DNA from 2 places in the Litoribacillus peritrichatus genome. Region 1 is predicted to be linked to the other one. Evidence: predicted binding sites of a transcription regulator. Region 1 holds the regulator's gene; the other holds the start of a gene.
The links. The regulator FliA, encoded in region 1, starts transcription of late flagellar genes. The targets are predictions, from matches to a motif close to CTAAAGTTNNNNNNNNNNCNGCCGATA.
Positions count from the first base shown of each region.

Region 2: the regulator FliA is predicted to act here: its motif matches at 2,355-2,381, upstream of ABD744_RS09045 (flagellar protein MotY).

Region 1 is NZ_BAABBN010000004.1:462,508-466,864, reverse strand. It holds gene ABD744_RS03280 (chemotaxis protein CheA) at 1-915, opposite strand, end outside; gene ABD744_RS03275 (protein phosphatase CheZ) at 926-1,708, opposite strand; gene ABD744_RS03270 (chemotaxis response regulator CheY) at 1,741-2,118, opposite strand; gene ABD744_RS03265 (RNA polymerase sigma factor FliA) at 2,234-2,977, opposite strand; gene ABD744_RS03260 (MinD/ParA family protein) at 3,032-3,850, opposite strand; gene flhF (flagellar biosynthesis GTPase FlhF) at 3,912-4,357, opposite strand, start outside.
Region 2 is NZ_BAABBN010000004.1:1,721,220-1,725,576, forward strand. It holds gene ABD744_RS09040 (argininosuccinate synthase) at 1-1,171, opposite strand, end outside; gene ABD744_RS09045 (flagellar protein MotY) at 1,371-2,345, opposite strand; gene rnt (ribonuclease T) at 2,738-3,418, shown strand; gene ABD744_RS09055 (peroxiredoxin) at 3,663-4,265, opposite strand.

The sequences.
Region 1 (4,357 bases):
TTCAGCAACTACAGTAGGCCCTTTACCTGCCCCATGCAGTTCATCTAACAGGTTTTCGAATTCATCATCAGAAATTACATCGCTATTACCTGACGCTGCAGGTGCAGCAGGCGCGGGCTCTGGAGCAGGTGCTTTACCTACCCCTGGTCCTTTGCCTGCACCGTGTAATTGATCCAATAATGCATCAAATTCATCTTCGGAAATTTCTTCACCCCCTGCCGCACTGGCTGCCGGAGCAGGCGTACTGACAGCAGGAGAAGGTGCCGGTGCAGAAGCCCCACCCGTAGGGGAGCCCCCTTCACCGTGTAATTCATTCAATAACGCTTCAAATTCTTCTTCGGTGATCTCATCACCGCCAGCGGCACTGGCAGGTGCAGCGGGTGTATCAGTATCAAACAGTTCAACATTAGAAGATTCAGATCCTGAATCAGCAGATGCCACCATCTGATCAAATTCGGCGTCAGCCTGATCTCCAGCGGAGTTGTCCGCCACCGGTTCAGCAGCTGGCGCTGCCTCATCGGCACTTTCAGGTCTGGCGAGTTGTTCGAGGCTTGCGAGTAGTTGCGGATCAGCTGCAGGCAATTCTTCACCATTACGAACACAGGAGAACATTTCATTTACAGCATCAAGCGCTTGTAATACAACGTCCATTAGCTCGGAATCTACTGATCTTTGACCATTTCGTAAAATATCAAAGACGTTTTCTGCAACATGGCAACAATCAACTAAATTAGTTAACTGTAAAAAACCTGCGCCGCCTTTTACCGTGTGAAAACCACGGAAAATGGCGTTTAATAAATCCATGTCGTCCGGCTTTTGCTCCAGTTCGACCAACTGCTCTTGAAGCAGCTCCAAAATTTCCCCTGACTCTACCAGGAAATCCTGGAGGATTTCTTCATCGGCCTCGAAACTCATTCATGACTCCTTAGAATCCAAGGCTGGACAACAAGTCATCCACCTCATCCTGACTGGTCACTACATTCTCGCGTTCTTCAGCGTCGACTATAGGACCCTCTGCTAACAGTTCATCGGCCGCCTCGGTAACTTCTTGAGTTTTTTCAATGCCGGTAATTCGTTCAACCAAACCGGCCATTTTAACAAGCTCAACAAGATCCGTTTCGACCCCTTTAACCAGCTTGATAACCTTTTGGATTACCTGACCGGTTAAATCTTGGTAGTCTTGCGCCAATAGAATGTTAGAGAGGTTGGAGGACATCGTAGAACCGGAGCCATCCACCTTTTTCAGGAACACATCTATTTTTTTATAAAGTTGCCGGAAATCGGAGACTTCCAGTTCTCTTCTTAGTAACTTCCCCCACTCAACCGATAACTCAGCCGCTTCCGCTTTTAAGTCATCCACAACAGGAATGGTTTCCTCCACAAGATCCATTGTCTTGTTTGCTGCGTTGTTGGTTGATTGGATCACGTAACCAAGACGATCCGACGCATCTGCCATTTTAGATTCATCGGTTTCTTGTTCACTGCTGGATATATCGATCTCAAAGTTCTTGATCGAGTCGTGTAATCCCCGCGTTAAACGGCCAATTTCACGATATAAACTTTGATCCCTTACATCAGATAGGTTTTGTACATGTTGAATAGCACTTGTAAAATCTCCAGCTTCCACTGCATCTACAAGCGACTTTGTATGTTCTCGGATCGAATCCTGAATATCTTCCAGGTGACCGCCCGATTTACTATCAGCCATTTGGTTCCCCTTTCGAGAACGGTCACTAAAGGTTAACTTGCATCCACACGCTCAAAGATCTTTTCGATCTTTTCTTTGAGTGCCTGAGCGGTAAACGGTTTTACAACATAGCCATTCACACCCGCTTGCGCAGCAGCAACAATCTGCTCGCGTTTCGCTTCGGCGGTAACCATAAGCACTGGCGTATGAGCCAAGGCTTCGTCTGCACGTACAGCGCGTAACAAGTCAATGCCCGTCATGCCTGGCATGTTCCAGTCAGTAATCAGGAAGTCAAAATCACCCGTTTTAAGCATAGGTAATCCCGTACTGCCGTCATCCGCTTCATGGGTATTTGTGAACCCCAAGTCTTTTAGTAAATTCTTAATGATTCGTCTCATAGTTGAAAAATCGTCAACTATCAGAATTTTCATATTCTTGTCCAAGATAACCTCCCAAGACCTTGATGGAAAATAGAATTTCCATTCGAATATGGTTGTAAAGTAAGTGTAGTCATTAGATTTAGACTATCCAGTAATTATGCAGTTTTTAAGCACTTTCGTCATTCCACTCCAACAATCGTGCTTTCAATCTATGCGCAGCCTGGCTGTGAATCTGACTTACTCGAGACTCACTCACTCCCAATATCTCACCTATCTCTTTTAAGTTTAGCTCTTCATTATAATAAAGAGCCAACGTTAACCGTTCACGTTCCGGCAAGCGCGTAATCGCCTCTGTAAGCTTTCTGCGAAATCTTTGCTTGGCAACGTCATCAAAAGGTCCCGGTGTTGTACCATGAAAGTCATCTTTCTGATACTCACCTTCTGCAATCAATTCTTCGAAGCTAAATAGCTTACTGCCGACCGAATCCTGGAGATAACTATGGTATTCATCGACTGACACACCTAATTCTTTAGCAACTTCATTATCTTGCGCATCTCGGCCCGTCTGGCCTTCCACCTGTTTGATGGCGTCCATCACTCTTCGGCCGTTTCTGTGCACCGACCTTGGTGCCCAATCACCACGGCGTATCTCATCCAGCATAGCACCCCGAATTCGAATACCCGCATATGTTTCAAAGCTGGCACCTTTGGAAGCATCGTACTTTTTAGCCGCCTCCAGCAAACCAATCATCCCAGACTGAATCAAATCGTCCAGCTGAACACTTGGCGGCAAGCGCCCCATTAGATGAGTCGCAATTTTCTTTACCAGGCCGGCATACTTCTGAACAAGGTTGTGAGCCCCTTTAGGATCAGTCTCCGAATACATAACAACCCCACTAACTGCAGCCATAGCAACACCCTACATTTCTTTCAGTCTGACTCTGAATATTAACTTTCAACACAACTAACCTACGTTATATTGAACTAATTGCTCTGCAAAAAACTCCAAATGACCTTTCGACGACGTCGGTAACGGCCAGGCATCTGCCTTTTGCGCCAGAGCTCTGATCGCGATGGAAGCCTTGGATCTTGGATAAGCCTCCAGCACCGCTTTTTGTCTTTGTACCGATTTCTTTACCTGTTCATCAAAAGGCACCGACCCTACATATTGCAGTGCGACATCTAAAAACCTGTCAGTTACCTTAGTGAGTTTAGCAAACAAATTACGCCCATCTTGTTGCGTTTTAACCATATTTGCTACAACCCGGAAACGATACATACCGTAGTCCCGGTTTAAAAGTTTGATGAGTGCATACGCATCTGTGATAGAGGTCGGTTCGTCCGTTACTACCACCAGCACTTCATTGGAAGCACGAACAAAACTGATCACATCATCCGCGATACCCGCTGCGGTATCCACGATCAGTACGTCCATTTGATGCGACACTTCACTGAACGCATGAATAAGTCCGGCGTGCTGCTGTGAAGAAAGATTCACCATGTGCTTCGTTCCCGAGGAGGCGGGAACTATTTTCAGCCCCATCGGCCCTGGCACCATAATTTCTGAAAGAGTGCATTCACCGCTTAAAACATGCTCAAGCGTTTTAGTGGAAGAAATCCCCAACAGAATATCGATATTGGCCAATCCTAAATCCGCGTCCAGCAAGACCGTCCGACGCCCCTTTTCGCACAAAGCAATCCCTAGGTTTAAAGCAACGTTGCTCTTGCCAACGCCGCCTTTTCCTCCTGTGACAGCAATTACTTGTACTGGACTACTACTCATACCTACTCCTGTGGCACTCTTCTAAATCAGCATAAAGAAAAATTTGAATTTATGCTTTTTATTAACTCGCTATTCTTTTTGAAAATGCTTGTTCTGCCTGTTTTAACTCATCCGCAAAAGCAGAAACTCCACCATTAAGCTGCTGATACATATAAACGGCTTTACTGACTAAATTACCGGCGTTGGCATTTTCAATGTCATCAGGAATTCTTGCGCCGTTAGTCACATAAGCCACTGGCATGACCCGCTCAATCAGAACATCAATGATTTCACCCAATGAACCCGCTTCATCGATTTTACTTAGAATACAACCATTCAAGCTAAAGTCTTGATATGTATCAAGTACTTTCGTAACAACAGACTTATGTAATGTGCATGGTAAGGTCAAAAAAGCCTTAAAATTACTTGAGTTCTGCTTAACCATTCGAAGCTGTTGATGTATTGAAGATGTCGAAGGATCAACCCCCGGCGTATCAATAATGACCAACGACTTATTTCTGACTGTAT
Region 2 (4,357 bases), 1.3 Mb from region 1:
AGTTCAAACGAATGAAGCCTTCCGCGTCTTTCTGATCATAGGCACCGGCATCGTCTTCAAACGTTGCAATGCTTTCGTCAAACAAAGAAAACTCAGACTGACGACCCACAACAGTAACGTTACCTTTGTACAATTTAAGGCGTACATTACCGCTGACGTATTCTTGAGTTGCGTCGATTGCCGCCTGCAGCATCTTACGCTCAGGAGACCACCAGTAACCGTTGTACACTAATTCAGCGTACTTCGGCATCAATTCATCTTTGGTATGTGCGGCATCACGATCAAGAGTGATTGACTCAATAGCACGGTGAGCACGAAGAAGAACCGTACCGGCAGGTGTCTCATAACATCCGCGAGACTTCATTCCCACATAACGGTTTTCTACGATATCAGCACGACCAATACCGTTATCACCTGCAATTTTGTTCAACTCTTCCATGACCTGAGCCGGTGTTTTCGCAACACCATCAATAGCCACTACATCGCCTTTTTCAAACGTCAGTTCGATGTAAGTTGGCGTATCTGGTGCCTCTTCTGGCGACACAGTCCACAACCACATATCTTCTTCAGGCTCAGCCCAAGGATCTTCCAGAATGCCGCCTTCGTAAGAGATGTGCAGAAGGTTTGCATCCATAGAATATGGCGACTTCTTACCTTTTTTCTGCTCTACCTGAATGCCGTGTTGTTCACAGTAGGCCATCAACTTCTCACGAGAGTTCAAGTCCCATTCACGCCAAGGTGCGATCACTTGTACGCCCGGCTTCAGTGCATAAGCACCCAGCTCAAAACGAACCTGATCATTACCTTTGCCGGTTGCACCATGAGAAATGGCATCCGCACCGGTTTCGTTTGCGATTTCAATCAAACGCTTGGAAATCAAAGGACGTGCAATCGAAGTACCCAGCAAGTATTCGCCTTCATAGACAGCGTTCGCGCGGAACATAGGGAAGACAAAATCACGAGCGAATTCTTCTCGAAGGTCATCAATATAAATTTCTTTGATACCGAGGGCTTCTGCTTTAGCGCGGGCAGGCTCAACTTCTTCACCCTGTCCCAAATCCGCTGTAAACGTCACAACTTCACAGTTGTATTCTTCTTGTAACCACTTTGCGATTACAGAAGTATCTAAACCACCGGAATACGCTAGAACGACCTTATTAACGTCACTCATGAATTTTGGCTCCTTAACAATATGGCACCGATAATTAAAAAATCGGCCTATTGTACTGGCGCGAAACGATAATGCCTAGCAATTAGAGTAAGAAGTTACAAAGAAAGTTTTGAAAAGAAAGGTATATCGCCTGAAGGCCAGTATCGAAGCCTTCAGGTTCAGAAGTCTACCGACGATAGTAAAGGAGTTACCCAACCAATCAGAAGAAATCCAGATTGCTCGGCCGGAAAGGCTCATCCCGTTCCAAACGAATAGTGACCCGCCGGTTACGTGCCCGACCATCATTACCTAGGTTTCTCACCACCGGGTATCGCTCACCGTGATAACGTGTCGTGATCAAATCTTCAGCAATTCCGGCTTTAATGAAGTAATCGGTTATGTGCTCTGAACGCTCTCGTGACAACTCCCTGTTCTTGAAGCGCCGACCAATATCATCCGTGTGACCATCAATGATAATGGCGTTTACCGACGGGTCGGCCTGCACATACATCACGATATAGTCTAACAACTGGTAATACTTTTCTTCGGGATACAACCCGGATGACTCGTAAAACACCACCGAACGCTTAACCTGATCGAAATTTACGGGCAGCAAACCACTGATGCACCCCAAAAAATCTCGATAGACGGGCTCAAAATCGAAGGCGGATAAGCCCACACGAACCGAAGGCCGTTCTGGCTGATACCAGCTTTTACGGGTAAACATAGGCATTAAACCACTGTTCAGACTGGCCAACATGGTGCTGGCACGTTCCGGTTCCACTTCAAAAGGTCGGGTTCCCGAAACCACATCCACAAACCCCATGTGACGGGCCGGACTACCAGGCCGCCATTTAGGAGGTTCAATCACTAACGACGCCTGCCCCTTTCTTTGCTGACTATAAGGCGTGGTGAGAAAGAAAATCATTTTTTCACCCGCACGGCGAAAGAAGACGCCTTTGCCGTACGAAGGTATCTCTTGAGTCAACGAACATGAAAACACCGAAGACTGCAATTTCCACTGACTCTCATCAAAGTCTGCAACGTATGTCACCGTCGCAAAGGCCTTCGTAGTGACAAGCAATAACAAGCCGATCAAGCCAACGCTTAATCGTTTGATGCAATGTATCGTCGAGTTTATAAGCACGCCAGCGTATCCAACTTCATTCAATTTAGAGTTAGTAAAATCCACCATATAGAGACACATCGGCAGATCACTGAAAAACTGTAATGAAAACTTGTGGTCAATATTGTGTCTTCAACAAAACAAAATCGCTCCCTGAACAACGTTCTCCTGATCAGCCCCCTAAACTATACCCCCTCTCGATTAGCAAACTGTTTTAAGACAGTAAAAAATCGTTGCTCCATTTATCCACGTCCATCCGTTTGTAATGATCAACAACGCCAACAGTCTGAACCATTACAAAGTAAATACATTCGTTAGCAACAGAAAGCATGTGTTAGCCAAAAAGATAAGCACAATAGAAACTGGTTTAAGCCCATGAGACACAGTAAAATGCGGCAATCGATCATCTGAGACGTTGCCGTCGTGATGGAGAGCAACACCTCAACCTAGGAAATATATCTGTGTCTGATTCTGAAAAATCCCTTTTTGCCCAACGCTTTCGTAGTTTCATGCCCGTAGTTATCGACGTCGAAACGGCCGGATTCAATGCCAAAACCGATGCACTTCTTGAAATATGCGCAGTATGCCTCCACATGGATGAAGAAGGCTGGCTTCACATTGATGAAGTCATAGATTTCCCGGTAGAACCGTTTGAAGGCGCGAACCTTGAGAAAAGTGCACTGGAATTTACAGGCATTGACCCAAATGACCCCGAGCGTGGCGCCGTTTCAGAGCAGGAAGCGTTAAACGAGATTTTTAAAGTTATTCGCAAAAAAGTAAAAAATGAAGGTTGTAATCGAGCGGTTTTGGTTGGTCACAACGCCACCTTTGATCACGGTTTTGTAATGGAAGCGGCCGAACGTTGCGATATAAAACGCAACCCCTTCCACCCGTTCTCAACCTTTGATACCGCTACCTTAGCCGGTTTAGCTTACGGTCAAACGGTATTGGCGAAAGCCTGTATCGCAGCAGACATTGAGTTCGATAATAAAGAAGCCCACTCCGCCCGATACGACACCATCAAAACGGCCGAACTGTTCTGTGAAATTGTTAACAAGTGGATGCGAATGGGAGGCTGGCCACCAAAAGGCGTGGAAGAAGCCAAAGAAGAACTGAAGATGGAAGATTTCGATAAAATCTAAATCGACTTTTCTTTCAATAATAAGATTGATACAAAACCAAAAAAGAGCCACGAATGGCTCTTTTTTTTATTTCAAAGCTAAATAACCTTCAGCTTTAAAACTTAACTACCACTTTCCAGTCGTAGCGAGCGAAGCTAAATCAAGGCAAAAACTGACGAAAAAGCGGAGCTTATGTTTTATAAGTGAGCATTTTAAGTCAGTTTTTAACGACGAGTTAGCAAGCGCAGTAGACGTGAGCAAACTATTACAGCTTGTCAGACTCTTCAGAAAGATACTTAGCAACACCCTCTGGAGAAGCGTCCATACCTTTGTCACCTTTGTTCCAACCCGCTGGGCAAACTTCACCGTGCTCTTCGTGGAACTGAAGTGCGTCAACCAAACGGATCAATTCGTCCATGTTACGGCCAAGAGGAAGGTCGTTAACGATCTGTGAACGAACGTTGCCTTCCTTATCGATGATGAAAGCACCACGGAAAGCAACACCGCCTTCTGATTCAACGTCGTATGACTTACAGATTTCGTGAGTCATGTCAGCCGCCAAAGTGTACTTAACCGGACCGATACCACCTTCGTTTACTGGCGTGTTTCTCCAAGCGTTGTGAGAGAAGTGTGAATCGATAGAAACACCGATAACTTCTACGTTACGCGCTTTGAATTCTTCCATACGGTGATCAAGAGCCAAAAGCTCAGAAGGACATACGAAAGTGAAGTCTAGAGGATAGAAGAATACTAGACCGTACTTACCTTTGATCGCTTCAGAAAGAGTGAATGAATCTACGATCTCGCCATTACCCAAAACAGCTGGAACTGTGAAATCCGGGGCTTTCTTACCTACTAGTACGCTCATTGCGTTTGCTCCTAGAAAAAGAGTGAAATATCAAAACCATGCACTCATTGCATGATCCTTTAAAAAGTAATAAATCATACACTCGGCATTAT